Regions from separate parts of the Nocardioides sp. WG-D5 genome, predicted to be linked through region 2. Evidence: riboswitches for the same ligand, from Rfam matches in the RefSeq annotation. Region 2 holds a riboswitch; the other holds the start of a gene.
What was found. Region 2 has a riboswitch for cyclic di-AMP ahead of ACWZJV_RS22110 (C40 family peptidase). Riboswitches for the same ligand answer to the same signal wherever they lie in the genome.

Region 1: another riboswitch for cyclic di-AMP. It lies ahead of ACWZJV_RS24170 (NlpC/P60 family protein); the one in region 2 lies ahead of ACWZJV_RS22110 (C40 family peptidase).

What each region holds. Positions count from the first base shown of each region.
Region 1 covers NZ_CM132928.1:4,989,847-5,004,535, reverse strand. Annotated here, with positions in the region: gene ACWZJV_RS24190 (SRPBCC family protein) at 1-145, opposite strand, end outside; gene ACWZJV_RS24185 (AMP-dependent synthetase/ligase) at 278-2,071, shown strand; gene ACWZJV_RS24180 (M48 family metalloprotease) at 2,168-3,391, opposite strand; gene ACWZJV_RS24175 (hypothetical protein) at 3,397-4,611, opposite strand; gene ACWZJV_RS24170 (NlpC/P60 family protein) at 4,649-5,635, opposite strand; cyclic di-AMP (ydaO/yuaA leader) riboswitch at 5,651-5,855, opposite strand; gene ACWZJV_RS24165 (hypothetical protein) at 5,952-6,149, opposite strand; gene ACWZJV_RS24160 (NYN domain-containing protein) at 6,272-7,537, shown strand; gene ACWZJV_RS24155 (DEDD exonuclease domain-containing protein) at 7,574-9,325, shown strand; gene ACWZJV_RS24150 (Lrp/AsnC family transcriptional regulator) at 9,349-9,627, shown strand; gene trpD (anthranilate phosphoribosyltransferase) at 9,657-10,694, opposite strand; gene ACWZJV_RS24140 (hypothetical protein) at 10,691-11,101, opposite strand; gene ctaE (aa3-type cytochrome oxidase subunit III) at 11,241-11,906, shown strand; gene qcrC (cytochrome bc1 complex diheme cytochrome c subunit) at 11,920-12,801, shown strand; gene qcrA (cytochrome bc1 complex Rieske iron-sulfur subunit) at 12,798-13,961, shown strand; gene qcrB (cytochrome bc1 complex cytochrome b subunit) at 13,958-14,689, shown strand, end outside.
Region 2 covers NZ_CM132928.1:4,558,237-4,572,925, reverse strand. Annotated here, with positions in the region: gene ftsX (permease-like cell division protein FtsX) at 1-686, opposite strand, end outside; gene ftsE (cell division ATP-binding protein FtsE) at 758-1,447, opposite strand; gene ACWZJV_RS22125 (hypothetical protein) at 1,522-2,139, shown strand; gene ACWZJV_RS22120 (alpha/beta fold hydrolase) at 2,355-3,056, opposite strand; gene prfB (peptide chain release factor 2) at 3,061-4,179, opposite strand; gene ACWZJV_RS22110 (C40 family peptidase) at 4,321-5,124, opposite strand; cyclic di-AMP (ydaO/yuaA leader) riboswitch at 5,127-5,288, opposite strand; gene ACWZJV_RS22105 (response regulator transcription factor) at 5,542-6,222, opposite strand; gene ligD (non-homologous end-joining DNA ligase) at 6,237-7,154, opposite strand; gene ACWZJV_RS22095 (ATP-dependent DNA ligase) at 7,154-8,134, opposite strand; gene ku (non-homologous end joining protein Ku) at 8,256-9,098, shown strand; gene ACWZJV_RS22085 (YciI family protein) at 9,210-9,569, shown strand; gene ACWZJV_RS22080 (RNA polymerase sigma factor) at 9,566-10,840, shown strand; gene ACWZJV_RS22075 (alpha/beta fold hydrolase) at 10,879-11,694, shown strand; gene kynB (arylformamidase) at 11,729-12,367, shown strand; gene kynU (kynureninase) at 12,364-13,620, shown strand; gene kynA (tryptophan 2,3-dioxygenase) at 13,617-14,417, shown strand; gene ACWZJV_RS22055 (methylenetetrahydrofolate reductase) at 14,532-14,689, opposite strand, start outside.

The DNA of each region.
Region 1 (14,689 bases), 430 kb from region 2:
CACGCCCGTCGACGCCGGTCTCGAGGACGCTGACCTCCTGCATGCCCTTGGCCCAAGCTGGATAGGACTTGAAGTCCGCGATCACCGCCATCACTGCCGAGGGCGCGGCCTCGATCACGATCGTCGAGGTGGTCTGATCGGCCATCGGTGGTGTCCTCACTCCCTGACTTGCTAGGTGGCATGGAGCGTACCGGATAGCATCCCGGTGAAATGGTCGGGCTGTGACGGGGGTAACCTCCGGTTCGTACCCACCTACCATCAGTATGCGGAGGCCCTTGTGCGCGAGTTCTCCACGCCCGCGACGTACGTCGTTCCCCCCACCGGCAACCTGAGCGACGATGTCGTCCGCAACGCCGCCGAGGCGCCCGATGTGGCCGTCCTCAGCCGGCCAGGTCCTGACGGCACCTGGGTCGACGTGACGTCCGCGGAGTTCCTCGCCGAGGTCTCCGCGGTCGCCAAGGGTCTGATCGCGGCGGGTGTCGGCGCTGGGGACCGGGTCGCGCTGCTCTCCAAGACTCGCTACGAGTGGACCCTGATCGACTACGCGATCTGGTTCGCCGGCGCGGCGACGGTGCCGATCTACGAGACCTCCTCCGCCGAGCAGATCGAGTGGATCCTGCAGGACTCCGCCGCCGTCGCGATCGTCGCCGAGGACGCCGGGCACATCGGCCGGATCAGCGAGGTCCGCGCGAGCTGCACCGCTCTCAACAACGTCTGGTCGATCAACGACAACGCCGTCGACCTGCTGGTCAAGCTCGGCACCGACATCACCGACGAGCAGCTCGAGGCCCGCCGCAGCGCGGTCACCCCCGAGGACGCCGCGACCCTGATCTACACCTCCGGCACCACTGGGCGCCCGAAGGGGTGCGTGCTCACCCACGGCAACTTCATGTTCGAGCTCGGCGTCGCGGTCGACTCCCTCGACGGCCTGTTCAACATCGAGGGCCGCAGCACGCTGCTGTTCCTGCCGCTCGCGCACGTCTTCGCGCGGATCATCCAGATCGGCTGCATCAAGTCGCGCACCCGCCTGGGCCACACCCCCGACATCAAGAACCTCGTCGCCGACCTCGGCACCTTCCAGCCGACCTTCGTGCTCGCGGTGCCGCGGGTCTTCGAGAAGGTCTACAACACCGCCTCGCAGAAGGCCGTCGCCGACGGCAAGGGCCGCATCTTCGACATGGCGACCGAGGTCGCGATCGACTACTCCCGGGCCACCGAGACCGGCAAGGCCCCGCTTCTCCTCACCGCCAAGCACAAGCTGTTCTCCAAGCTCGTCTACGGCAAACTGCTCGCCGCCCTCGGCGGCAACTGCTCCTACGCCATCTCCGGCGGCGCGCCGCTCGGCGACCGCCTCGGCCACTTCTACCGCGGCATCGGCGTCACCGTCCTGGAGGGCTACGGCCTCACCGAGACGACCGCGGCGCTCACGGTCAACCTGCCCGAGGCGTTCAAGATCGGCACCGTCGGGCGGCCGCTCCCCGGCACCTCGGTCCGCGTCGCCGACGACGGCGAGCTGCTCTTCAAGGGCGGCCAGGTGCTCAAGGAGTACTGGCAGAACCCGACGGCCACCGCCGAGGCCAAGACCGACGACGGCTGGTTCCACTCCGGCGACCTCGGCGAGGTCGACGACGAGGGCTTCGTCAAGATCACCGGCCGCAAGAAGGAGATCCTGGTCACCGCCGGCGGCAAGAACGTCGCCCCGGCCGTCCTCGAGGACCGCCTCCGCGCCCACGTGCTCGTCGACCAGTGCATCGTCGTCGGCGACGGCCAGCCGTTCATCGGCGCGATCGTCACCATCGACCCCGAGGCGCTGCCCACCTGGGCCGAGGCCAACGGCAAGTCGGCCAACATCGACGACCTCGTCGACGACGAGGACCTGCGCGCGGTGATCCAGAGCGCCGTCGACGACGCCAACAAGGCGGTCTCCAAGGCCGAGTCGATCCGCAAGTTCGTGATCATCCCCGACTCCTGGACCGAGGAGGGTGGCCAGCTCACCCCCAGCCTCAAGCTCAAGCGCAACGTGGTCATGCGCGAGTTCAGCCACGAGGTCGAGGCGCTCTACGCGAAGTAAAAGCTGTTCCAGTGGCGCCGAGTCGGCGCATCTGACCCCGTGCCTGGCGAAGCGAAGCGAGCCAGAGGCGTCGGATGCGCCGACTCGGCCTTTATCTCAGTCCAGAACCCGATGCGCGATCGCGATCCGCTGCAGGGTCGTCGGGTGCGAACCGAACCACCACTGCGACCACGCCTGCGGCGACGGGTCGGAGAGAGAGCGTACGCCGAGGGCGTGCTGCAGCCGCGTGAACGACTCCAGGTCGCCGGTGGCGTGGAGCGCGTCGACATCGGCGCGGGCCTCGACGTGCCGGCTGAGCCCGTTCTGGACGGGCATCGCGAGCACGCTCGCCAGCGCGAAGACCGCCAGCAGCATCGGGATGCCTTCGGGCGTGGCGTACTGGTCCTGGCGGCGGTAGGAGAGCAGCAGCCCCAGCAGGCCGACGCCGGCGACCGCGCCGGCGGCGCCGATGACGGTGCCGACCAGGACGTCGTCGTGCTTGGCATGGGCGAGCTCGTGGGCGACGACGGAGAGGACCGCCCCGTGCGCCGCCGCATCGCGCTGCGAGTCGACGAGGTTGTCGTAGAGGACGACCCGGCGGGTGGAGCCGAAGCCGGTGACGTACGCGTTGAGCGAGGTCGTGCGCCGGGAGGCATCGACCACCAGGACATCGTCGAGATCGACGCCCTCGCGCTCGGCGATCGCCATCACCTCGGTGCGGAGCTGGCCGCGCGGCAGCGGCTCGAAGTCGTTGAACAGCGGGTCGATGACGACCGGGTAGACGAACGATCCGAGCATCACCAGGGCCGCGACCAGGGCGGCGGCGACCGCCGGCCACCACCGACGGCCGAGGCGGATGCAGGCGAAGAGCGCGAGCAGCGCCAGGGACGTGATCACGATGCCGACGACCTGGTTGAGCAGCGAGTCGGTCAGCCAGGGCGTCCATCCCTGCCTGGAGAGCCCGTAGCGCACCTGCAGGCGGTGGATCGCCACCCCGAACGGCAGCGTCGCGATCCAGCCGAGGAGCGTGACCACGGCGACCGCGAGCACCACCCGGAGCAGCCACGGCCCCCGCAGCCGGGCCACCAGGCGCCTTCCGAGCGAGGTGAACCCGAGCACGCAGGCGATCACCAGCGAGACGAGCAGCGAGGCCCGGCTGAGCCAGCGCGCGGTGCCGGAGTAGGCCAGCATCCGCTCCAGCTCCTCGGGGGTGAACACGTCACGCTCGTCGGGCAGGTCGAGCGGGCCGCCCGGGTAGGGATGCCACGGGATCAATGTCCACGCGAGCACCACGAATGCGACCGCCCCGAGGACGAGAACCACCCAGGACGTACGCCGCATGCCGATCACGACGCAGAGTGTGACAGACGGGTCCGCCAGCGGGCGGTCAGCTCGTCCTCCCCGAAGCCGAAGCTCGCCTGAAGGGCCTTCTCCAGAGGGATGCCGCGGCCGGTGTCGTCGTAGAGGTCGACCAGGGCCTGCTCGCCGCCGGCCTCGGCGAGCACCTCGCAGGCCAGCCAGGCGGCCTCGTACTCGGCGCCGAAGTGCTCCGAGCGGGTGTTGAACTCGGCCTTGCCCGGCAGGTGGTCGGGGGCGCCGTTCTCGCGGACCTGGGCCAGGATCTGGCCGGCGGTCTTGCTCAGCGGGAGCTTGGTGTCGCGCAGCGCGACGTAGTCGGCGAAGCCCTCGACCAGCCACATCGGCCGGTTGACGTTCGTCGCCGCGTCGGTGGCCGCATGGGTGGCCTCGTGGGTGATGACCACCTGGGCGCCGGGCGCGTCCAGGTCGCCGATGACGCCCTGGTTGACCCACACATGGAGAGGTGTCCCGGGCTTCGTGGAGCCGTCGACGGTCGCGGTCACGGCGGCGACGGCGGTGTAGGTGCCCTGCTGGGCGCCGAGCGCGGAGTCGAGGCCGGTGGCCGGCACCTCGAGGACCAGGCGCGGCCGGTCCCACGGGATCACCTTGCGGACCTGGGCGACCGCGGTGGCGGCCAGCTCGGCGTAGCGGTCGGCGACCTCCGCGGAGGCCTGGACGATCACGAGGCTGGAGCCGGCGCGGCGCACCTCGACGGGGCCGCTCAGCCACAGCGGCATCCGGGTGCCCTGGGACGCCGAGAAGCCGGTGATCGCCCCCTGCGCGTCGAAGCCGACCCTGAGCTCCTCGGTCAGCGCCGGGTCGCCCGGGGTGCGCCACGACATCTCCACGTCGGCGGTGAAGGAGCCGTCCTGCTCCACGTTGCCCGCCTCGGCGACGTACCGCGCGGTCACGTCCTCGAGGCCGATGGCGTGCGCGTTGCGCACCGCGACCGAGGCGGCGTCCTCGCCGTCGGGCTCCGCCCCCTCACGTACGCCGCTGACCAGCTGCTCCAGCGAGGCCCGGGCGCCCTCGGTGTCGGCGCGCACGACCGGCGCGGTGGACGGTGTCGGCGCGACGTACTCGCCACCGCCGGTGAGCCGCCACCCGACGAACCCGGCGAGCAGCATCACCAGCACCAGCGCGGCCCCGATCACGGCGGGGTGCGCCTGCAGGCGGGAAAGAAGAGAGCCGACCGTTCGCACCTGCGAACGATCGGCCTCTTCGGGGTCCTGGGTCAACTCAGCCCGGGCGGACGGCGCCCGTGTAGGGCATCTCGTCGATCGGCGAGACCTTCACACCGGTGCTCGGGTTGGCGGCGTGCACGATCTGGCCGTTGCCGATGTACATACCGACGTGGCTGATCGGGCTGTAGTAGAAGACCAGGTCGCCGGGGGCGAGCTGGTCGCGCGAGACCTGCGGGCCGCTGCTGTACTGCGCCGAGGAGGAGTGGGGCAGCGAGACACCGGCCTGGCCCCAGGCACCCATGGTGAGACCGGAGCAGTCCCACGACTCGGTGCCGGTGGCGCCGTAGACGTAGGAGTCGCCGACCTGGGCCAGGGCGTAGTCCACGGCCGCCTTGGCGCGGCCCGAGGGCGGCGGCAGGTTGGACGGGATGCTGGTGTCGGTGGACTGGATGGCCTCCAGCTCATCGGCCTCGAGCTCGTCGAGCTCGGCCTGGGCCGCCTCGAACTTCTCGTCGATCTCGCTCTTCTTCTGCTGCATGGTCGTCTTGACCTTGGACATCTGCGCCTTGGCGTCCTCGGTGGCCTCGCGGCGCACCTGGAGGGCCTCGGCCTCGGTGTTGTACCGAGCAAGCAGGTCGGCCTGCAGCGCGTTGTAGGACGAGACGGTGGCGAGACCGGCGAGGAACTCCTGCGGGTCCTCGGAGGTGATCACCTGGCCGACGGCGGAGACGTCGGAGCCCTCGAACTGCCGCAGCACGGAGTCGCGGAGCTCGGCGCGGATCTTGTCGAGCTCCTTGCTCTGGCGCTTCTCGTCGGCGTTGAGGTCCTCGAGCTGGTCCTTGAGGTCCTGCAGCCGCAGCTTGGCGTTGCTGTAGTCCTCGTTGGCCGCCTCGGCCTGCGTGTAGAGCTTGTCGACCTTCTTGCGAACGTCGTCGATGTCTGGTTCGGCCTGGGCGGGGGTCGCTGCGGGAATGATCCCGGCGACACCGATGGCGGCGATGCCGGCTGCACCGGCAATGAGTCGCTTCCGGTCGCGTGTCACGAGCGGACGGTCTCCTTGTGTAGTCGTTGAACGCCTACCGGGTGAGCTGACGGGTTCAGGCACGACCTGCCCTACCACCGCTCCTCGACCTGGTCTCCCAGATCGACCTTGCGGCGGATGCACCCCAGGTGATCGCACTCCGTCTTGCGGCGTACGACCGGTGTGGTTCCCCGGCTCCTGGCCCGCCCCGAAGCGGGCCTGGACTAAGCGCGACACTCGCGTGAGCCGGTTGACTCACTTCCACGAGCGCCAAGTTCCTGCGCACATTAGCCGACGGGATCCCCCACCTGCCAACCACCCACGCCCAAAAGTTCGGCTACATACCTTCCACTAGTGGCAGAGCCACCATCCGCAGCGGCGGGACGAGCCCGCCGTCGGCGAGCACGTCGAGCGCCCGGCGCTCCTCGTCCTCGATGGTCAGCTCCGGCGGCGGGCCCAGCAGCACGGTGACCACGCAGTCGTGGCACGCCAGTCCGCGCACGAGGCAGGTGTCACAGTCGATTCTCGTCGTCATGCTGCGACGGTCTCACCGACCACCGACATTTTTGCTTTCGTACGGTTGCGTGCGGCGTGTCATCGCCATCGCAGCGCGGTATTCGAGGCGGCGATCGCTGGGGTGGTCCCTACACTTGGAACATGGAGGTCTCCGCGTACGCGACGCTCCCCGACACGGTCCGGGGGCGCATCGTCGCGCTCACGGCCGGGGTGCTTCCCGACGTGGTGCGGCTCCCGCCCGCGCTCAAGCGGATCGCCGACTTCGCGCCCGCCCGGCGCGCCAAGGCCGGCGGCGCGATGATCGCCTCGGTGCTTGAGACCGACGACGAGGTGCGGGAGAAGGTCGGGAGCCAGCTGCGCCCGGCGTACGTCTCCGAGGGCTCCGGCGAGGACGTCACGCTGCCGGAGGATCCGGCCGAGGCGGCCGCCGTCGTGTGGCTCGTCCGCCCCGACGGCTGGGAGGTCTCGCTCAAGGAGGCCCTCGACCGGCTGGACGCCGCCGCGGTCCCGGTGGTCGACGCCGAGGTCGCGCGCCTGCGCGGCAAGCTCGCCGCGGCGGAGGACGAGATCCGCGAGGTGCGTGCCGACCGCAAGGCGCGGCTCGACGAGCTCAAGGCCGACAACACCGCGCTGCGTCGCAAGCTCGGCGAGGCGCGGGCCGCCGCCCGCGAGGCCGGCACCGGGCTGGACGAGGCTCTGACCGAGGCACGCGAGGCGCTCGCCCGCGCCCAGGAGGAGCTCGCCTCACGTGACCGCCAGCTGCGCCAGCTCCGCGGCCAGATCGACAAGCTGGAGCGCGAGGCGGCCGCCGAGCGGCGTACGTCGAAGACGGATCGCGAGGACGCTTCGCTGCGGGCCCGTTTCCTGCTCGACACCCTGCTCGACGCGGCCGGCGGGCTCCGCCGCGAGCTCGCGCTGCCGCCGGTCACCGGCACCCCGGGCGAGCGGGTCGAGGCCGAGCTGGCCTCCGCGGACGCCGCCGCTGGCGTGGGCGTCACCAGCAGCGCCCACCTCGAGCAGTTCCTGGCGATGCCCAGGGTCCGGCTGATCGTGGACGGCTACAACGTCTCCAAGGCCCTGTGGCCCGACTCCGCGCTCGATGCCCAGCGGCTGCGGCTGCTGCGCGCGATCGCCCCGATCGCGGCCCGCACCGGCGCCGAGACGACCGTCGTCTTCGACGCCCACTCCGCGTCCGTACGTCCCACCGCCGTGCCCCCTCGTGGCGTCAAGGTCATCTTCTCCCCCGAGGGCGTCATCGCCGACGACGTCATCCGCGACCTCGTCGACGCCGAGCCCGCCGGCCGTGTCGTCCTCGTCGCCACCGACGACGCCGAGGTCATCAAGGACGTACGCCGCGCCGGTGCCCGCACCGTCCCGCTCTCCTCGCTCTCGCCCCTGCTGGGTTGACGCCTCTGTCGGTGGCGCCCGCTAGTGTGTTCGAACATGAGCACGATGGCGGTTCGTGAGGCGCGGAAGGAGATGCGCGCCCGAGCCGTGGCACGCCGGCACCAGGAGACCGCCGGCCGCTGGGAGGCGCAGCGCGGCTTCGACGAGCTCGGCCGACCGCTGCGCGACCTCACCTTCTGCGTGGTCGACCTGGAGACGACCGGCAACAGCCCCGACAACGGCGGCATGATCACCGAGATCGGCGCGGTGAAGGTGCGCGGCGGCGAGGTGCTGGGTGAGTTCCAGACGCTGGTCAACCCGCACACCGGCATCCCGCCGTCGATCGCCGTCCTGACCGGCATCACCAACTCGATGGTCGCCTCCTCCCCCACGATCGAGTCGGTGCTGCCGGCGTTCCTCGAGTTCGCCGAGGGATGTGTGCTGGTCGCCCACAACGCCCCGTTCGACGTGGGCTTCCTCAAGCACTTCGCCGCGAAGCAGGAGCGGCCCTGGCCCCGTTTCGAGGTGCTCGACACGGTGAAGATCGCCCGCCGGGTGATCACCCGCGACGAGGCGCCCAACCACAAGCTCGGCTCGCTCGCCCGGGTCTTCGGCTCCCCCACGACCCCCAACCACCGTGCGCTCCAGGACGCACGGGCCACCGTCGACGTCCTCCACGGGATGATGGAGCGCCTCGGCAACCTCGGTGTGCTGACCCTCGAGGACCTGGCCGCGTTCTCGGCCAAGGTCACCACCGCCCAGCGCAAGAAGCGCCATCTGGCCGAGGACCTGCCGCACGCGCCCGGCGTCTATCTGTTCAAGGACAGCCAGGACCGGGTCCTCTACATCGGCACCTCGAAGGACCTGCGCACGCGCGTACGCACCTACTTCACCGCCTCCGAGACCCGCTCCCGGATGGGCGAGATGGTCGGGCTGGCGGCGACCGTGCAGGGCATCGAGTGCGCCACGGCGTTGGAGGCGGGGGTGCGCGAGCTGCGGCTCATCGGCGAGCACAAGCCGCCCTACAACCGCCGCTCGCGACGGCCGGAGAAGATGCACTTCGTCAAGCTCACCCAGGAGCCGTGGCCCAGGCTCTCCCTGGTCAAGCGGGTGCTCGACGACGACGCGGACTACCTCGGGCCGTTCGGCTCCAAGAAGGTCGCCGAGAAGGCGCTCCAGGCCCTCCACGACACGTTCCCGATCCGGCAGTGCTCCGACCGGCTCCCGCTGCTCCCGCGCAAGACCCCGTGCGTCCTCGCCGAGCTCCACCGCTGCCTGAGCCCGTGCGACCAGAGCGTCCCGGCCGAGACGTACGCGACCTTGGTGTCCCGGGTCCGCGAGTCGATCCTCCACCGGCCCGACGAGGTCGTCGAGACGATCACCGAGCGGCTCACCGGCCTGGCCGAGCAGGAGCGGTTCGAGGAGGCGGCCGTCCACCGCGACCGGCTCACCTCCTACCTGCGCGCCGCGGCCCGCACCCAGCGGCTCAGCGCCCTGACCCGGCTGCCCGACCTCACCGCGATCCGGCGGGAGGACGACGGCCGCTGGGCGGTCCACGTCGTCCGCCACGGGAGGCTCGCCGCGGCCGGGGTGATCCCCCGCGACGCGAATGCCCACGCCTACGTCGCCGACCTCCAGCTCAGCGCGGAGACGGTCCTGGACGCACCGGGACCGGTGCCGGCCGCGAGCGCCGAGGAGACCGAGCTGGTGCTGCGCTGGCTGGAGTCCCCGGGCGTACGCCTCGCCCACATCGAGGGCGAGTGGACCTGCCCGATCGATGGTGCGGGCCGGCGGGCAGCGAGCCTCTAGACGGATCGGCTAACGTGACCTGCGTGATCACAGCGATCGTCTTCATCAATGCCGAGGTCTCCCAGATCCCCGAGGTGGCAGAGGCCGTGGCCGCCATCGACGGCGTCAGCGAGGTCTACTCCGTGACCGGCCAGATCGACCTGATCGCCCTGGTGCGCGTCCGTGCCCACGAGGACGTGGCCACGGTGGTCGCCGACAAGGTCAACAAGGTCCCCGGCGTGCTCGAGACCGAGACCCACATCGCCTTCCGCACCTACTCCCAGGTCGACCTGGAAGCCGCCTTCTCCATCGGCCTGGACTGACGGGCGCGCTCGGCGTGTGATCCGCTACATCAACGCGACGTAGCCGCGACCCACCGGTCGAGCACCGCCTGAGCAGCCCCGGAGTCGATGGCGTCAGCAGCCCGGGCGATACCGCCGGAGAGCCGCTCGTCGACACTGCCGGAGCCGGCGTCGTGGACCGCGAGGGCGGCGCCGGCGTTGAGCAGCACCGCGTCGCGTACGGCGCCCTTCTCCCCCGCCAGCAGGCGGCGGACGACGGCGGCGTTGTAGGCGGCGTCGTCGCCGCGCAGGTCCTCGGCGGTGGCGCGGGCGATGCCGTGGTCGAGCGGCTCGACGCTCGCCTCGGTCACGACGCCCTGCGAGACCATCCACACGTGGGACGTCGTGGTGGTGGTGAGCTCGTCGAGGCCGTCGTCGCCGCGGAAGACCCAGGCGTCGACGCCACGGCGGGCGAAGACGCCGGCCATGACCGGCGCAGCGGCAGCATCGGCGCAGCCGATCGCGGAGGACGCGGGGCGCGCCGGGTTGGTCAGCGGGCCGAGCAGGTTGAAGACGGTGGCGATGCCGATCTCACGCCGAGCGGCGGCGGCATGACGCATCGCGGGGTGGAAGGCGGCGGCGAACAGGAAGGTGATCCCGGCCTCCTCGGCCACCTCGCCGACACGCGAGACATCGAGGTCGAGCCGGATCCCGAGTGCCTCGAGCACGTCGGCCGACCCCGACTTGGAGGAGGCGGACCGGTTGCCGTGCTTGACGATCTTGGCGCCGGCACCGGCCGCGACGATCGCCGACATGGTGGAGATGTTGACCGAGAACGACCGGTCACCACCGGTGCCGACGATGTCGAGCACGCGCCCGGGCACGAAGATCGGGTTGGCCTTGGCCAGCATCCCGTCGGCGACCCCGGCGAGCTCGTCGACGGTCTCGCCCTTGGCGCGCAACCCCACCGCGAAGGCGGCGATCTGCGCGCTCGTCGCCTCGCCCGAGAGGATCTCCCCCATCGCCCACGCCGACTGGTGCGCGGACAGGGACCGTCCCGCGACCAGCGTGGTGAGGACCTCAGGCCAGGAGTTGGGGGCGGACGTCATGCGCCAACGTTAACGGGCCGCAACAGTCCCACCACCGTCCGGGCCAGCTCGAACGGGTCGAGCGGGTGGGCGACGGTGGCCTCCGCACGCGACCAGGTGCCGAGCCATGCGTCCTGGGGACGACCGATGAGGACCACGATCGGCGGAGCGCCCGGCACCTCGTCCTTGACCGCCTTGGCGATCCCCAGCCCGCCGGCCGGCGCGGCCTCCCCGTCGAGCACGGCCAGCGCCAGGCCACCGGCGTCGAGCTGCGCGCGCACGGCCGGCTCGGTCGCCACCTCGACGTACTCCACCTCCGGAAGGGACGGGTGCGGACGGCGCCCCAGAGCGAGGATCACCTGCTTGCGTACGTCGATGTCGTCGCTGTAGACGAGGATCTTCAAGGAATTCGGGGTGGTGTCGGTCACACCCCGATGCTAGCGCCAACACCAGGGTCCGCGGCCATATGTCACACACCGAACCTGAGCGGTGTCCAAGGGATGTGAGAGCACCCTCGAACACGACACACAGGGTCCCAAGAAGACTCTGGGAAAGGGGCAGGACATAATGGCGGGCGTGGCGACAGTATCGACTCTTCCAACAGCCCGCCTGCACGGGCATCACGACCGTCCGAGCATGGTCAGCGTGGGGACGATCATCTGGCTCGCAAGCGAGCTGATGTTCTTCGCGGCGCTGTTCGCGGCCTACTTCACGATCCGCGCGGTCAGCCCCGAGGTGTGGGAGGCAAACACCGAGGGACTCAACATCCCGTTCGCGGCGGTCAACACGACCATCCTCGTGCTGTCGTCGTTCACCTGCCAGTTCGGCGTCTTCGCCGCCGAGCGCGGCCAGGTCGGACGTAAGGGCTCCTTGCTCGCGATCCGTCTGTGGGGTCTGCGTGAGTGGTTCATCCTCACCTACCTCATGGGTGCGATCTTCATCGCCGGTCAGGCGACGGAGTACGCGGCCCTGGTGCAGGAAGGCATCGCCCTCAACCGGGGCATCACCGGTCCCGACGACCCCTACGGCTCTGTCTTCTACCTGACCACCGGCTTCCACGGCCTGCACGTCACCGGCGGTCTGATCGCCTTCCTCTTCGTGCTCGGCCGGACCTACGTCGCCAAGCGCTTCACCCACGAGCAGGCCGTCTCCGCGATCGTCGTGTCCTACTACTGGCACTTCGTCGACGTGGTGTGGATCGGCCTGTTCGCGACCATCTACCTCCTCAAGTGACCAAGGACTGAATGTGCGTCTACTGAACCGCTCCGTCGGTCGACTGTCGCGGCACCGTCGCCGCCCGTTGGCCGGTGCCGCCGTGCTCCTGGTCGCCCTGTTGAGCACCGGCGGTGCGTACGCCGCTCTCGCCCCGGCCTCCCAGGCCGAGCAGGAGAAGGACAACGCCGCCCTCGTCGCCGAGGGCAAAGAGCTCTTCATGATCAACTGCTCCACCTGCCACGGCTCCAACGGTGAGGGCATCACCACCCAGAACGGGAAGCTCTACGGCCCCTCCCTGATCGGTGTCGGTGCTGCCTCCGTCGACTTCCAGGTCGGCACCGGCCGGATGCCGATGGCCCAGCCCGGTGCGCAGGTCGAGGTCAAGGACCCGAGCTTCAACCAGGACGAGATCGACGCCATGGCCGCGTACGTCGCCAGCCTCGGCCCCGGCCCGGCGATCCCGGACGAGGAGCAGTACGACCCGGAGACCTACGCCTCCGAGAAGGAGAAGGAGGAGGCGGTCACCCTCGGCGGCCAGATCTTCCTGACCAACTGCACCGCCTGCCACAACTTCACCGGTGCCGGCGGCGCGATGCCGCGCGGCGGCGAGGCTCCGAGCATCCTCAACACCGACCCGAAGCACATCTACGAGGCGATGCTGACCGGTCCGCAGTCCATGGACACCTTCTCCGACGGCAACATCAGCCCGGAGGAGAAGAAGGCGGTCATCTCCTACGTCGAGTCGATGAAGGAGCAGCCCGACTACGGCGGCTTCAACAACGGTTCGCTCGGTCCTGTGACCGAGGGCATCGTCGCCTGGATCGTCGGTCTCGGCGTCCTGGTGGCCTTCGCCGTGTGGATCGCCTCGCACACCACGCGCACCAACCAGACCAAGAAGGGATCTGCCAAGTGAGCAGCGACCTCAGCGAGATCGAGAAGCACGACGACTCGCACCCCGAGCTCAACGCGCACACGGACGCGCTGCTGCCCGACCCGGGCATGCACGAGCATCACTGGCGTCCTACCGACGTCGACCCGAAGGCGGAGAAGCGCGCCGAGCGTCAGGTGAGCCTCTTCTTCGGTCTCTCCGCGCTGTGCTCGGTGCTGTTCGTGGTCGCCTACTTCACCATCAAGCCGGGCTACGACGGTGACGTCTGGGCCGGTTACGGCGCCTCCAACCTGGCGCTGGGCTCGACCCTCGGACTCGCGCTGCTCTTCCTCGGCATCGGTGTCATCCAGTGGGCCCGCAAGCTCGTCGTCGACATCGAGCACGCAGAGGACCGCCACCCGGCCGCCTCCTCCCCCGCCACCCGCGAGGTGGCCGTCGCCGAGCTCAAGGCCGCGCTCCACGAGTCCGGCATGGCTCGCCGCCCGTTCATCCGCAACGCGATGATCGGCTCGGCCGCCCTGCTGGGTCTGCCCGCGATCGTGATGCTCAAGGACCTGGGCCAGACCAACGCCCAGATCACCGAGGAGCAGCCCTACCCCGGTGCCGGCCTCGAGCACACCGTCTGGGACGCCGGCGTGCGCGTCGTGCGCGACGTGGTCGGCACCCCGATCCGCCCGGGCGACCTGGAGGTCGGTGACCTGGTCAACGCCGAGCCGGCGACGATCTTCGACGGCAGCCTGCACGGTGCGCCGCTGCAGATCGCCAAGTCGAAGGCGGCCACCATCCTGCTCCGCATGGACCCCAACGACATCGCCAACGACGTGACCCGCAACTGGTCGGTCAACGGCATCGTGGCCTACTCCAAGATCTGCACCCACGTCGGTTGCCCGATCTCGCTGAACGAGCGCACCACGCACCACCTGCTGTGCCCGTGCCACCAGTCGACCTTCGACCTCGCCGACCACGGCAAGGTCATCTTCGGTCCGGCCGGCCGTCACCTGCCGCAGCTGCCGCTGGGCGTCGACGCGGACGGCTTCCTCGTTGCCCTCTCCGACTACCCTGAGCCTGTGGGCGTCAGCTACTGGGAGCGCAACACCTACGACATCGACGAGATCTTCGACGACTGGTCAAAGGACCACGCCGCCGATGCTGAGCAGTACGGCTACAAGGAGGGCGGACAGTGAGCACCGACACGTCCAAGGTTGCCGCCAGTAACGGCACCAATCCCGCTGCCCCGGCGGGCAAGCCGACCAAGGCAGGTGCGGCGGCCAACTGGGCCGACGAGCGCCTCGGCCTCGGTGGCCTGAGCAAGTTCCTCTCCCGCAAGATCTTCCCCGACCACTGGTCGTTCATGCTGGGTGAGATCGCGCTGTGGAGCTTCGTGGTCCTGCTGGTCACCGGTGTCTTCCTGACCCTGTGGTTCAAGCCCTCGATGGCCGAGATCACCTACCAGGGCTCCTACGCGCCGCTCCGCGGCATCGACATGTCCGAGGCGATGGCCTCGACGCTGGACATCTCCTTCGACGTACGCGGCGGTCTGCTGCTGCGCCAGGTCCACCACTGGGCGGCGATGCTGTTCATCGCCTCGATGATGATCCACATGATGCGCGTCTTCTTCACCGGCGCGCACCGCAAGCCGCGTGAGATCAACTGGGTCATCGGCGCCACGCTGCTGCTCCTCGGCACGCTCGAGGGCTTCACCGGCTACTCGCTCCCCGACGACCTGCTCTCCGGCACCGGTATCCGGGCCGCGGACGGGTTCATGATGGCGATCCCGATCGTGGGGACCTACATCTCGTTCTTCCTGTTCGGAGGCGAGTTCCCAGGCGATGACATCATCCCGCGCCTGTTCACGATCCACGTGCTGCTGATCCCGGCGCTGCTGCTGGCGCTGATCGGTGCCCACCTGATC
Region 2 (14,689 bases):
AGGAACGGGAGCGCGATGTAGAGGGTCGAGGCACCGACCAGCCGCATGATCCCGATCTCGCGACGCCGGGCGAAGGCCGCCAGCCGGATGGTGTTGGCGACCAGCAGCAGCGCCGCGACGACCAGCACGATCGCGCCGACCAGCGCCGCGCTCTGCAGCCCGTCGACGGCGGCGAGGATCGGCCCGGTGACCTCATGGACGTCACCGACGTGGTCGATGCCGTCCAGGCCGGCGACGGCCTCGATGATCTCGGCGGAGTGGTGCGGGTCGGTCATCGTGACCCAGTAGGACTCCCACATGTCGTCGGCCCTGACCACCGGGTCGGGACCGCTGACGCCTTCGACGTCGAGAGCCTGGAGCCGCTCGTAGGCCTGCTCCTGGCTCTCCTCCTCGACCTTGTCGACGTACTTGTTGTCGTCCAGGGCGTCGGTGATGACCTTCTTCTGGCTGTCGTCGACGGCGCCCGCGCACTGCGGGTTGCGGTCGTTGGCGCCGTTGCACATGTAGAAGGTGATCTGCAGCTCGTCGCCCCAGACCTCCTCGGTCAGCTGGGCCTGCTCACGCAGCAGCAGGCCGACGCCGGCCAGGGTGAGCGAGACGAGCAGGGTCAGGGCCACCGCGACGTGCATGGACAGGTTGCGGCGTAGCCCCTGGCGGAGCTCGGTGAATACATAACGCAGCTGCATGGCGGGTAGAGGAAACTTTCTCTAGTCGAGAGCCTGGTCAGGGTGAGCGGGGCCGGCCGAGGACTGAAGCCTCAGAACTGAGCCCCGTAGCCGCCCTGGACCTGGTCGCGTACGAGGTGGCCGTGCTCGAGCTCGATGACGCGCTTGCGCATCTGGTCGACCATCTGGACGTCGTGGGTCGCCATCACGATGGTGGTGCCCGACCGGTTGATCCGGTCGAGCAGGCGCATGATGCCGACGGTGTTGCCGGGGTCGAGGTTTCCGGTCGGCTCGTCGGCGATCAGGATCATCGGCCGGTTGATGAACGCCCGGGCGACGGCCACGCGCTGCTGCTCACCACCGGAGAGCTCGTCGGGCATCCGGTCGCCCTTGCCGTCGAGACCGACCAGCTCGAGCGTCTCCGGGACGCGCTCGCGGATCTCGCGGTTGGAGTGGCCGGTCACCTGCATCGCGAAGGCGACGTTCTCGGCGACGTTCTTGTTGGCGAGGAGGCGGAAGTCCTGGAAGATCGTGCCGACCTGGCGACGCAGCCGCGGCACCTTCCAGCCGGCGAGCCGGTTGATCTCCTTGCCGGCGACATAGACCCGGCCGGTGGTCGGCCGCTGCTCGCGCAGCATGAGCTTGAGAGCCGTCGACTTCCCCGAGCCCGACTGGCCCACAAGGAAGACGAACTCCCCCTTCTGGATGTCGATCGAAAGGCTGTTGAGGGCGGGTCGGGCCTGCCCTGGATAGGCCTTGCTGACCTTCTCGAAGCGGATCACCGCACCGAGGGTAGTGCAATGGTGGTGGGCTCAGCACTTCGGCTCTGACATACCTGCCCCTGTACTCTGACGGCGTGCGCTCTGCAGTCCGGATCCTCATCGGTGCCGTAGTCCTCACCGCGATCGCGGTCGGGGTCGGCGTGCTCACCCTGAAAGACGACGAGCCGGAAGCACCCGAGGTCAAGGGCGACCTGAGCACCGCGGACACCACCACGATGCACGTACGCCGCGGCGCGTTCTGCGACCGCGTCCCGACCGAGGACGCGACCGAGGCCCTCGGCGGCGCCGCCACCGAGAAGAAGGCCTACGGCGACGGCGACCAGACCGCGATCTCGGGCGAGGTCAACGACGTCGCCCAGGAGTACGGCTGCATCTGGACCGGCCCGGAGGACGCGGCCACCTCGGCGCGCGCGTGGGTCTTCGCCCCGCCGGTCACGCTGGACTGGGCCACCCAGATGACCAAGAGCGTGCCCAAGGGCTGCAAGGCCGCGTCGACCCCGGCGTACGGCAAGCCGTCGGTCGCCCTCACCTGCACCGACGCGAAGAAGCAGCCGAAGGTCGTCTACCGCGGGCTCTTCGGTGACGCCTGGCTCTCCTGCGAGCTCACCGGCAAGGCCGGCGAGTCGACCGCGGCGCTGCAGAAGCGCGCGTCCCGCTGGTGCCTGGTGACCGCCACCGCGGCCGCCGCCTGACGGCCGGCCCCACACCCGCCCCGCCCTCTATCGGCGCGTCATTTGCGCCGAAGCAAAGTCTAGTGCTTTAATCGACTTAGTCGCTCGGGCCGGGTAGGCACCTCACCGGGCGGCGCGCGCCGCCGCAGGCACTGAGTCAGAGCAGAGCCGGCTGGCGAGAGCGGGTGGGGTCCTTAGGGATGGGGATCCCACCCGCGACGCGGGACGCGTCGCATTCAGCGCAGCGACGCGAGCCACGCGAGGACGGTGTCGGCGAACTCGTACGGCTGGTTACGGTGCACGAAGTGGCCGACGTCGAAGTGGACCAGGTCCGCCTCCGGGATGCGGAGGGCGGCCTTCTCGAGGTCGGCCCGCGGGATGTGGCTGTTGCCGCCGCCGGCCACGATCAGGGTCGGCATGGGCAGCAGCTCGAGCTGCTCCCACATCCACGCGTCGTACGTCGTCGCCTCGACCAGCAGGGACGCGATGCACTCCCAGTCGTGCGGCATCGGCCTGGTGGCACGACCGGGCAGCCTCCGCCGGCGCGGCGCGGGCGGCACCACGTCCTCGAGGACCAGCCGGGAGACGAGGTCGGGCCGGTGCATGGCGACCAGGAGGGCGACGTTGCCGCCGGTCGAGTGCCCGACGACCACGGCACCGGAGATCCCGAGCGAGTCCATCGCGACGATGACGTCGTCGGCGATCAGTCGGTGGGAGTAGTCGGAGGCCCAGTCCGAGTCGCCGTGCCCACGCATGTCGAAGGCGTGGACCCGGTGCTCGGCCGCGAACGGCGGCACGACCTCCTGCCACCGCTTCGCACTGCCTCCGAGCTCGTGCAAGAGCACCATCGGCACCCCGTCCTCGGGCCCGTAGACGTCATAGACGTACGCCGCGCCGCGGCCCGGGAGTGGAAGCCTGGTGCGCGTTTGCGCAACCATCAGCTCAGTTCTGTTCGGCCTTCTCGGCACCTCGGCGCCAGCGGATGCCGGCCTCGAGGAACCCGTCGATGTCCCCGTCGAAGACGGCCTGCGGGTTGCCGACCTCGTAGGTCGTACGCAGATCCTTGACGATCTGGTAGGGGTTGAGGACGTAGTTGCGCATCTGGTCGCCCCAGGACGCGGCGACGTCGCCCTTCAGCTCCTTGAGCTGCGCCTCCTCCTCGGCCTTCTTCAGCGCGAGCAGCTTGGCCTTGAGAACGATCATCGCGGCGGCCTTGTTCTGCAGCTGCGACTTCTCGTTCTGGCAGGAGACCACGGTGCCGGTGGGGATGTGGGTCAGCCGGACCGCCGAGTCGGTGGTGTTGACCGACTGGCCACCGGGGCCCGAGGAGCGGTAGACGTCGACCTTGATGTCGTTCTCGTCGATCTCGATCTCGTCGGTCTGCTCGAGCACCGGCACGACCTCGACCGCGGCGAAGGAGGTCTGGCGGCGGCCCTGGTTGTCGAAGGGGCTGATCCGCACCAGGCGGTGGGTGCCGGCCTCGACGGACAGGGTGCCGTAGGCGTAGGGCGCGTGGATCGCGAAGGTGGCGGACTTGAGCCCAGCCTCTTCGGCGTAGGAGGTGTCGAAGACCTCGACGGGGTACTTGTTGCGCTCGGCCCAGCGGACGTACATCCGCATCAGCATCTCGGCGAAGTCGGCAGCGTCGACGCCACCGGCGCCGGAGCGGATCGTCACCAGGGCCTCGCGGGAGTCGTACTCCCCCGAGAGCAGGGTGCGGATCTCCAGGCTCTCGACGGCCTTCTTGACCCGGCCCAGCTCGGCCTCGGACTCGGCGAGCGTGTCGGCGTCGCCCTCCTCCTGGGCCATCTCGACCATCAGCTCGAGGTCCTCGATGCGGCTGCTCAGCTCGGTGAACTTGTTGAGCTCACCCTGCAGCAGGGAGAGCCGTCCGGTGACCCGGGTGGCGTTGTCCTGATCGTCCCAGAGATCGGGCGCGGCGACCTGCTCGCCGAGGTCGGCGATCTCCTTGCGCATCGCGTCCAGGTCCAGCACCTGGCCGATGGTCTGCATCGTTGCCTGGAGCTGCTTGATCTCGGTGTCGAATTCGGGGCCTGCCACGTCTTACAGGTTACTTGACGCGTGGTGCAGCACCCGATTCGCCGGCCCACATATGCGCTCGCCCTCCGGCAAGGGGAACCGGAGGGCGAGCGCCAGGGGGATATGTGGGGGTCAGCCCGATCGAACGGGCCCCGAGAAACTTCAGACCTGGTGGGTCGAGCCGGCGAACCAGCCGCTCCAGGCAGCCTCTTCACGAACAGCCGCACCCGGCTTGGGGGCGTGCAGCATGATCGCCTCGCCGTTCTCCCAGCGCAGGAAGATGCCGACGTGGTAGACGGGGCTGCCCCAGAACATCAGGTCACCGCGCTGGATCTGGTCGTTCGGGATCGTCGGCAGCGCAGCAGCCTGGTCCCGCGAGACCCGGGGAAGCTCGATGCCGGCGGCGCTGAAGGCGTACTGCGTCAGGCCGGAGCAGTCGAACGCGCTCGGACCGGTGGCACCCCAGACGTACGGGTCGCCGATCTGCTCCGAGGCGACGCTGATCGCCCGCTCGATCTTGCCCTGCTGGCTCGCGGCGAAGGCCTTGGCCTCCGCCTCGGCCTTCTTCTTCGCCTCCGCGGCCCTCTTGGCCGCGATCGCTGCCTTGCGCTTCGCCTCGGCCGCCTTGCGGGCTGCCTCGGCCTTGCGCTGCTGCACCTCGACAGCCCTCTCGAGCTGCTGGATGTCGGTGAGCATCGCCGCGGGGGTGGCCGAGGCCTCCAGGGTCGGAGCCTCCACCACGGGGGCCGACTCGACGGTGGTCACCTCATGGGAGACCGGCGCGGCGTTGGCGGCGGGAACCGCCACCAGAGCACCGGCGGCGATACCGCTGGCGAGGGTGATGCGGCCGGCGAGCTTGCCGTGGCCGCTGAGAGATCCTGTGATGGCCCGCACGAGCGAGACGTTCGGCGACCGGAACGGGCGCGCGTTGCCTCGATGGGCAGGACGGGATACGGACTTGGACATGCGTGAGTTCCTTCCCACGCCTGCGAGGTGAGCTGTCGGGTTCGGGCCAGAAGGTTGCCCGGCCATCCTTGGATGGCTTCACCCCAAGCGACCGTCCGAGTTAGTCGCGTGGAACTTGGGTCCCCCGCTCCTGTCCCATACGTACTGCTGAGTGTGAGGGTAAAGGGGGTTCAGTAGTAGGGGCCGGCTTCCGGAGGGACAGGATTCGGCGTGTACCGGGGCCGGTCGTGCGTTCTGCACGGCTCAACCAAGGTGACATGCGATTTGGACCGGATCCAATCCCGAATGCCCGGTTTCCGAGCACATTCCGCGTGGTTACGCGTGTTTTTGCCGTCGTTTGTGAGTCATCTCACGCACTGAACAATGGTCTGACGCCGTGTTGGACTTGCGGTTGCTCCGACTTCGAGTCGGCTGTGACTACTCTCCGGCTTCCAGCCGGAACCCGACTCCGCGGACCGCGACGACCTTCTCCTGCACACCGGCCGCCTCGAGCTTCTGGCGCAGGCGTCCGACGGTGACGTCGAGGGTCTTGGTCGAGCCGTACCAGTTCTCGTCCCAGACCTCGGCCATCAGCCGGTCGCGGGAGACCACCTTGTCGCGGGAGGCGGCCAGCACGGCCAGGAGCGCGAACTCCTTGCCGGTCAGCGTCACCTCGCGCTCGCCGGCGTAGACCCGGTGGGCGGCGACGTCGATGCGCAGGGCGTCGTCGTCGGCGCCGGGCTCGACCGGACCCGAGCGGCGCAGGAGCGCGCGGACCCGGGCCTGGAGGACGGCCAGCGCGAACGGCTTGGCCAGGTAGTCGTCGGCACCGGCGTCGAGCCCGACCACCAGGTCGATCTCGGCGTCGCGGGCGGTGAGGATCATGATCCCGCCCTCGTAGCCGTTGTCACGCGCGGCCTTGCAGACCTCGAGTCCGTCCATGTCGGGAAGACCCAGGTCGAGCAGCACGAGCTCGGCCTCGTAAGGGGGCGCGAGCAGCTCCAGCGCCTTCTTGCCGGAGTCGACCCAGGTGACGTCGTAACCCTCTCGCTGGAGCGTGCGCACCAGCGGGGCGGCGATGTCCTCTTGGTCTTCTACGACGAGCACGGAGTTAGACATGGGGAGAACAATAGTTAGAGGCCTGTAGCCCTTGTGAAGAGATCCCCCGATTCTGACACCCGTGTGACCACATCGTTAGGTCCGAGCTGGTCGATCGCGAGCGGATCCTCGGCTCCGTCCTCGACCTCGTCCCAGCTGATCGGGGCCGCGACCTTCGGGATCTCCTTGCCGCGGAGCGAGTAGGGACAGATGGTCGTCTTCGACCCCGAGTTCTGTGACCAGTCCAGGAAAACCTTGCCTGACCTGCGGCTCTTGGTCATCGTCGCGGTCACCTTGCTCGGGTTGGCCTTCTGCAGGTCCTCGGCGATCTCCTTGGCCAGCGCCGTGGCGAGATCCGGCTCGACGGGCTCGGGCAGGGCGGCATACAGGTGCAGGCCCTTGCTGCCGCTGAGCACCGGCGCTGCGGTGAGTCCGCGCTCGCCCAGCGCCTCGCGCACCAGGAGCGCGACCTGGCAGCACTCCTGGAGCCCGGCCGGCTCGCCGGGATCGAGGTCGATCACGATCCGGTTCGCGCCGGCCGGCGTGCCGTCGGCACCGACGGTCCACTGGTGGACGTGCAGTTCCAGAGCGGAGAGGTTGGCGGCCCAGGTGAGCGCCGCCAGGCTGTCGAGGATGGGGAAGGTGAGGGTGCCTTCCTTGTGGTCGGCCGTGCGCGAGCCGGTGGTCGGGACGGTCACCGTGCGGACCCAGCGCGGCGTGCCGGCCGGGGCGTTCTTCTCGAAGAACGACATGTCCCCGATGCCGTGCGGCCAGCGGATCCTGGTCACGGCACGGTCCTGGAGCTGCGGCAGAAGCACCGGCGCGATCTGGGCGTAGTAGTTGAGCACCTCCCCCTTCGTCATGCCGGTGCGTGGATAGAGCACCTTGCTCAGGCTGGTCAGGGTCAGGACGCGTCCGTCGACCTCGACGCGTACCTCTTCTCGATCGACCATCACAGATCCTCCGGTGAGACGTCGTCCCTGATCCCGATGAAGCTCGGCTGCCGCAGCCGGCCCTTGTAGCTCGGCGCGGCGACAGGGCTGCCATGGGTCTCCACCTCGACGACGAGGAGCGGCTCGACCCAGTGCGTGCCCTTCGCGTCCAGGGCCGGCACGCCTCCGTCGGGGTCGACGTCAGGCCCGGCGAACGGGCTTCTCGCGGTCTCGCGGAGCAGCTCTCCGAGCCGCTGTGCCCGCTTGCCGGTGATGCCGCTGCCGACCCGCCCGCGGTAGATCAGCCCGTCCGGTGTCGGCTGCCCGACGAGCAGGGCGCCGAGACGCTCGGCGCCGCCCTCGGTGCCGACCTCCGGTCGCCAGCCGCCGACCACTAGCGAGGCCCGGTAGCGGTGGGGCAGCTTCACCCAGTCCCTGCTCCGCTCGCCCGGACGGTAGCGGCTACCGCGCCGCTTGGACACGACCCCCTCCAGCCCCTGCGCCTTCGTCACCTCGTGGAGCATCCGGCCGTCGTCGTACGTCGCCGGCACCTGCCACGAGCCCAGGTCGCCCTCGGCGTGGACCGCCTCGAGCACCTTGCGGCGCTCCGTCCAGGGCTCCTCGATGAGCAGCCGCCCGTCGAGACGCAGAAGGTCGAAGACCATGTACGTCGCCGGGATCAGCTCCGCGAACCGCGCCGCCCGGCGGACGTCGCGGTTGTGCATCCGGTCCATCAGCACCCGGAAGTCGGGCAGCCCGGCGTCGTTGAGCGCGATCACCTCACCGTCGACGACGACGTCCCGCTCCGGCCCCGTCGCGATCTCGGGCCACGCCGGTGTGGCGTCGTTGCCGTTGCGCGTGACGAGCCGGGTCTTCGTACGTCCCTGCTCGGACTCTCCGATGAGCCGGATGCCGTCCCACTTGACCTCGTGGACCCACTCCTCCCCCGGAGGAACGTGGGTGCCGGGCGTGGCCAGCATCGGACGCAGCATCGAGTGCATGGACCCATCTTGCTTCATCTCCCGAACGCGCGGGACGGCTCTGACGTGGGTGAATGGGGTACCGGTATTGGCAAATACGACAGATACTTGGTGAATTCCTACCGACTGACGAGGGGTCCGCATGCGTGCGATCTGGAAGGGCGCTGTCTCGTTCGGGCTGGTCAGCGTGCCTGTGAAGCTCTATTCGGCGACGGAGTCCCACGACGTCTCGTTCCGTCAGGTGCACAAGGCCGACGGCGGCCGGATCCGCTATCAGCGGATCTGCTCCATCGACGGCGAGGAGGTGCCCTACTCCGAGATCGCCAAGGGCTATGAGACCGAGGACGGCGAGATGGTCGTGCTCACCGACGACGACTTCGCCAACCTGCCGACGACGTCCTCGCGCGAGATCGCGGTGGAGAAGTTCGTGCCGAGCGACCAGATCGACCCGATGCTCTTCGAGAAGAGCTACTACCTGGAGCCGGAGAACACCGGGATCAAGCCCTACGCGCTGCTGCGTCAGGCGCTCCTCGAGGCCGACCGGGTCGCCCTGGTGACCGTCGCCCTGCGCCAGCGCACCACGGTCGCGGCGCTGCGGGTGCGGCCGACCGACAACGGCGACGTGATCGTCCTGCAGACCATGATGTGGCCCGACGAGATCCGGGTGCCCGACTTCAAGGTCGAGGCCGGCGAGGTCAAGGACTCCGAGATCAAGATGGCCAACATGCTCGTCGAGACGCTCGCGGGCGACTTCCATCCCGAGGAGTTCTCCGACGACTACGCCAGCGCCGTCGAGGAGATGGTCAAGGCCAAGATCGAGGGTGGCGAGGTCGAGCGCACGCCCACCTCCACCAAGACCTCCGGCGAGGTCGTCGACCTGCTCGCCGCCCTGCAGCGCTCGGTCGCCGCGGCCAAGAAGTCGCGCGGCGAGGAGGTCCCCGAGGAGGCCGAGGAGAAGAAGACGAAGAAGTCCAAGGCGTCCTGAGGCGACACGTACCGAAATCTCTGGTGCGGGCGTGTCGAAAGGGGCAGGCTCTGCTCGACGCGTAGGCGACGACGCGCAACGGACGCGTCGCCGACCCGCAAGGAGAAGCAGATGCGCTACATGATGTTCGTGAAGATGGACCCGAACGCGGGACCGCCCCCGGCCGCGCTGATCGAGGCGGTGGAGGCCGAGATCAAGCAGCAGTACGCCGACGGCATCCTGCTCGACGCCGACGGGCTCGGTCCCGCGGTGGAGATCCGGCTGACCGCCGGCGAGGTGACCCACGTCGACGGGCCGTTCGCGGAGGCGAAGGAGGTCGCGGGCGGGTTCTCGCTCTTCGAGGTCCGCTCGCAGGACGAGGCGATCGAGCTCGGGCGCCGAATGATCCAGCTCCACGAGGAGCTCTGGCCAGGACAGGACGTGGCCGTGGAGATGCGGCCGCTGTTCGGTCCGCCGACGCCTGCTGAATGACCGCGACCACCGAAGACGCGATCGTCGCGGTCTGGCGCAACGAGTCCGTACGTCTCCTCGCCGGTCTGGCGCGGATGACGCACGACCTCGACCTGGCCGAGGACCTCGCCCAGGATGCCCTCGTCGCGGCGCTGGAGCAGTGGCCGCACGAGGGCATCCCTCGCAACCCCGGCGCCTGGTTGATGTCGATCGCGAAGCGGCGCGCGATCGACGGGTTCCGCCGCGACGAGGTGCTGCGCCGCAAGGTCGCGCTGCTCGGACACGAACTGGAGGAGGGTGAGATGCCTGACCTGGCTGCCGCGGTCGACCACATCGAGGACGATGTGCTGCGGCTGATGTTCCTCTCCTGCCACCCGGTGCTGGCGCCCGACTCGCGCACGGTGCTGACCCTGCGACTCGTGGGCGGCCTGACGACCGCCGAGATCGCACGGGCCTACTTCGCCAAGGAGTCGGCCGTCGGGCAGCGGATCTCGCGGGCGAAGCGCACCCTGACCGAGGTCGGGGCGTCGTTCGAGCTTCCCACCGGCGAGGAGCGAGCGGCTCGGATGCGCGAGGTGATGCAGACGATCTATCTCGTCTTCAACGAGGGCTACGCGGCGACGTCGGGGCCCTCGTGGACCCGCCCCGAGCTGTGCCTCGAGGGCATGCGGCTGGCCCGGATGCTGGCCGCGCTCGCCCCGGGCGACCCCGAGGCGCAGGCGCTGCAGGGGCTGCTGGAGATCCAGGGATCGCGGCTCGCGGCCCGGGCCGATGCGGAAGGTCATCCGGTGCTGCTGGAGGACCAGGACCGGACCCGCTGGGACCAGCTGCTGCTGCGCCGCGGCCTGGCGGCGGTCGAACGCGCCACGGCACTGGCCTCCTCCGGCACTCCCGGCGGGAGCTACCTCGTGCAGGCGATGATCGCCGCGTGCCACGGGCGCGCCCGGCGAGCCGAGGACACCGACTGGGCCGAGATCGCCCGGCTCTACGATCTCCTCGCCTCCGGTGCCCCGGGGGCCGTCATCGAGGTCAACCGGGCCGTCGCGCACGGGCGCGCCTTCGGTCCCGACGCCGGGCTGGCGATCCTGGCGGCACTCCCCGACGGAGCTCTTCCGGGGTCCCATCTTCCCGCCGGCGTACGTGGGGACCTGCTGCACCGCGCCGGGCGTCATCTCGAGGCCGCGGCGGCGTTCGACGAGGCGGCCTCGCTGACCGGCAACACCGGGGAACGCGAGCTCCTCGAGAAACGTGCGGCCGCGTGTCGAAGAGCCGAGGCCTCGTCCGACGCGTAAGTATCTCGACGACCACCGCGACAGAAGTGAGCAGAACGATGACGAAGACCACCACCTCCGCCGACGGCACCACGATCGCCTACGACGTCACCGGCACCGGCCCGGCGCTCGTCCTGGTCGACGGAGCGATGTGCTACCGCGACTTCGGCCCCTCCAAGGACCTGGCCGCCGCGCTCGCGGACCGGTTCACGGTCTACCGCTACGACCGCCGCGGCCGGGGTGAGAGCAACATCGCGAAGCCTGCTGCCGCGGGCACCATGGAGGCGGTCGAGCAGGAGGTGGCCGACCTCGGTGCGGTGATCGAGGCCGCCGGTGGCCACGCGCACCTGCTGGGCCTGAGCTCGGGGGCGTTCCTCGCGCTGGAGGGCGCACGGGCCGGGCTGCCGATCGACAAGATCGTTGCCTACGAGGCTCCCCTCATCCTCGACGACACCCACCGTCCCAACGACGCCGACCTGGCGCAGCAGGTCGAGAAGCTGGTGGAGAAGGGCAAGCGCGCTGCCGCGGTCGAGCTCTTCATGCGTACGGTCGGGATGCCGCTGGTCGCGGTCAAGATCATGCGCCTGACCCCGGCCTTCAAGAAGCTCACCCCGGTCGCGCACACGCTGGCCTACGACCTGGGCATGTGCGTGCCGTTCCAGCAGGGTGTCCCGCTGCCGGGCGGCTACTACAAGAACGTGTCCGTGCCCGTGCTGTCGATGGCGGGCAGCAAGAGCCCTGCCTACATGACCAACGCCCAGCAGGCCATCACCAAGGCGGTCCCGGGCGCCCGCTACGTCGTCCTCGACGGGCAGAACCACATGGTCGAGGCCAAGGCGCTGGCCCCCGTCGCCACCGAGTTCCTCACCGCCTGAACGACCCCGTCCGAGAGCCGCCTATCCTGGCGCCATGGCGCAGCTCTGGGACATCTCCCCACCGGTCCACGCATCCTCGCCGGTCTTTCCCGGGGACCACGCGACCGAGGTCGGCTGGACCTTCCGGATCGGCCCCGGCTGCCCGGTCAACGTCGCCGAGATCTCGGTGTCGGCGCACGTCGGGGCGCATGCGGACGCGCCGCTGCACTTCACCGACGGCGGCACGCCCGCCGGCGAGATGGCCCTGGAGCCGTTCCTCGGCCCGTGCCGGGTGATCGACGTGTCCGGGGTGCGCCCGCTGGTCACCGTCGATCACGTCGACGTCACCGACCTGCCGCCGCGCGTGCTGTTCCGGACGTACGAGACCCAGCCGACGACCTGGGACGAGTCGTTCTGTGCGCTGGACCCCGCGCTGATCGACCTGCTCGCCTCCCACGGCGTGCGGCTGGTCGGCACCGACGCGGCCAGCCTGGACCCGGCCTCCTCCAAGGATCTGCCGGCCCACTTCGCCACCCACCGTCATGACGTACGCATCCTGGAGAACCTGCTGCTCGACGAGGTGCCCGCGGGCGACTACGAGCTGATCGCACTCCCCCTCAAGCTCACCACCGCCGACGCCGCGCCCGTACGGGCCGTGCTTCGGGCGATCACCACCCAGGAAGGTGCCGAATGAACCGCGACGACGCTGTCGCTCTCGACCAGGCCGACCCGCTGGCCCCGCTCCGGGACCTCTTCGACCTGCCGGAGGGGACGATCTACCTCGACGGCAACTCGCTCGGGGCGCTCCCCCGCGCCACCGCCGGCCGGGTGGCCGAGGTGGTCACCCAGGAGTGGGGCCAGGGGCTGATCGAGTCGTGGAACACCGCGTCCTGGATCACCCTGCCCCAGCGCGTCGGCGACAAGATCGCCCGCATCATCGGCGCAGGTCAGGGCGAGGTCGTGGTCGCCGACTCCACCTCGCTCAACGTCTACAAGGTGCTCGCCTCGGCGCTCTCGATCGCCGCTGCCGACTCCCCCGATCGCCGGATCGTGGTGAGCGAGCGCAGCAACTTCCCGACCGACCTCTACATCGCCTCCTCGCTGTGCCGCGACCGCGGCTACGAGCTGGTGCTGGTCGACTCCCCCTCCGAGATCGAGGGGCTGCTGGACCGGACAGCGGTGCTGATGCTGACCGAGGTCAACTACCGCACCGGCTACCTGCACTCGATGGCCTCGGTGACCGCAGCCGCCCACGAGCACGGCGTGCTCGCGGTCTGGGACCTGTGCCACTCGGCCGGCGCGGTGCCGGTCGACCTTCGTGGGGCCGACGCCGACTTCGCGATCGGCTGCGGCTACAAGTTCCTCAACGGCGGCCCCGGGTCGCCCGCGTTCCTGTGGGTCAACCCGCGCCACGTCGACCGCTTCGAGCAGCCGCTGTCGGGCTGGATGGGTCACGCCGCGCCGTTCGAGATGTCGCCGGGCTACCGGCCGGCCGAGGGAGTCTCGCGCTACCTGTCCGGCACCCCGGCCGTCATCGGCATCTCCGCGCTGGAGTGCGGCGTCGACACGCTGCTCGCCGCCGAGGCGTACGGCGGGATCGAGGGGCTCCGGGAGAAGTCGCTCGCGCTGACCCGGCTCTTCGCCGACCTGGTCGCGTCCCGGCTGCCCGGTTTCACGATCGAGTCGCCGCTGGAGGACGCACAGCGGGGCAGCCAGCTGTCGCTGAGCATCGACGACGACGGGGCGTACGCGATCGTGCAGGCGCTCATCGAGCGCGGAGTGGTCGGCGACTTCCGGGCAGGATCGCCGGACATCCTGCGCTTCGGCGTCACCCCGCTCTACACCCGCTACGTCGACGTGTGGGATGCCGTCGACCACCTGGTCTCGGTGATGGACGACGACGAATGGCGCGACGAGCGCTTCTGGACCCGAGGAGCAGTGACATGAGCAGCACGCAGGACCTTCCGATGGACTACTCCGACTACCTCCATCTGCCGGAGGTGCTCGGCGCGCAGCACCCGCTCTCGGGCGACCACAACGAGATGCTTTTCATCGTGCAGCACCAGGCGATGGAGCTGTGGATGCGGCTGGCGCTGCACGAGCTCACCGAGGCGCAGCGGCTGCTGGCCGAGGATGCGGTGCGCCCGGCCTTCAAGGGGCTGGCCCGGGTCTCGCGGATCATGGAGCAGCTCGTGCACGCCTGGGACGTGCTCTCGACGCTGACCCCGACCGAGTACGACAAGTTCCGCCCCTACCTGGCCACCGGCTCGGGGTTCCAGTCGTGGCAGTACCGCTGCATCGAGTTCGCGCTCGGCAACAAGGCGGCCTACACGCTCCGTGCCCACGAGGGACGGCCGCACGAGCAGGACGTGCTGGCCGCGTACGGTCGGCCCTCGCTCTACGACGAGTCGCTGCGGCTGCTGGCCCGGCGCGGCTTCGACATCCCGGCCGACCATCTCGACCGGGACTGGAAGCAGGAGTACGCCGCCTCCGACGCCGTCGAGGCCGCCTGGGGCGAGGTCTACCGCGACCCCGAGAAGCACTGGGACCTCTACGAGCTCGGCGAGGAGCTCACCGACCTGGAGACCGCCTTCCGGGTCTGGCGGTTCCGGCACGTGACCACCGTCGAGCGGATCATCGGCTTCAAGCCCGGCACCGGCGGGACCTCGGGGGTCTCCTACCTGCGCAAGCAGCTCGACATCATCCTGTTCCCCGAGCTGTGGGCGATGCGTACTGAGCTATAGGCGATCCTCCGGATCGCGAGCGCTTCGCTATAACCCTCGTCTTCCTCCGCTCCGTCGTCGCTGCGCTCCTCCTACGCTGCGTCCAGACGAGGGACGCTCAGCGCTGGCTGTGACTCAGCGCTCGAGCTTGCCGCGGAGCCGTTCGGCGAGACGTACGGAGGCCTCGATCTCGACCTTGCGGATCGAGACGGACTCGATGTTGATGCCGAACGGCACCCCGAGCTGGCGGCAGAAGGACATCAGCTCGATCGCGGTCGCCTCGGCCTGCTCGA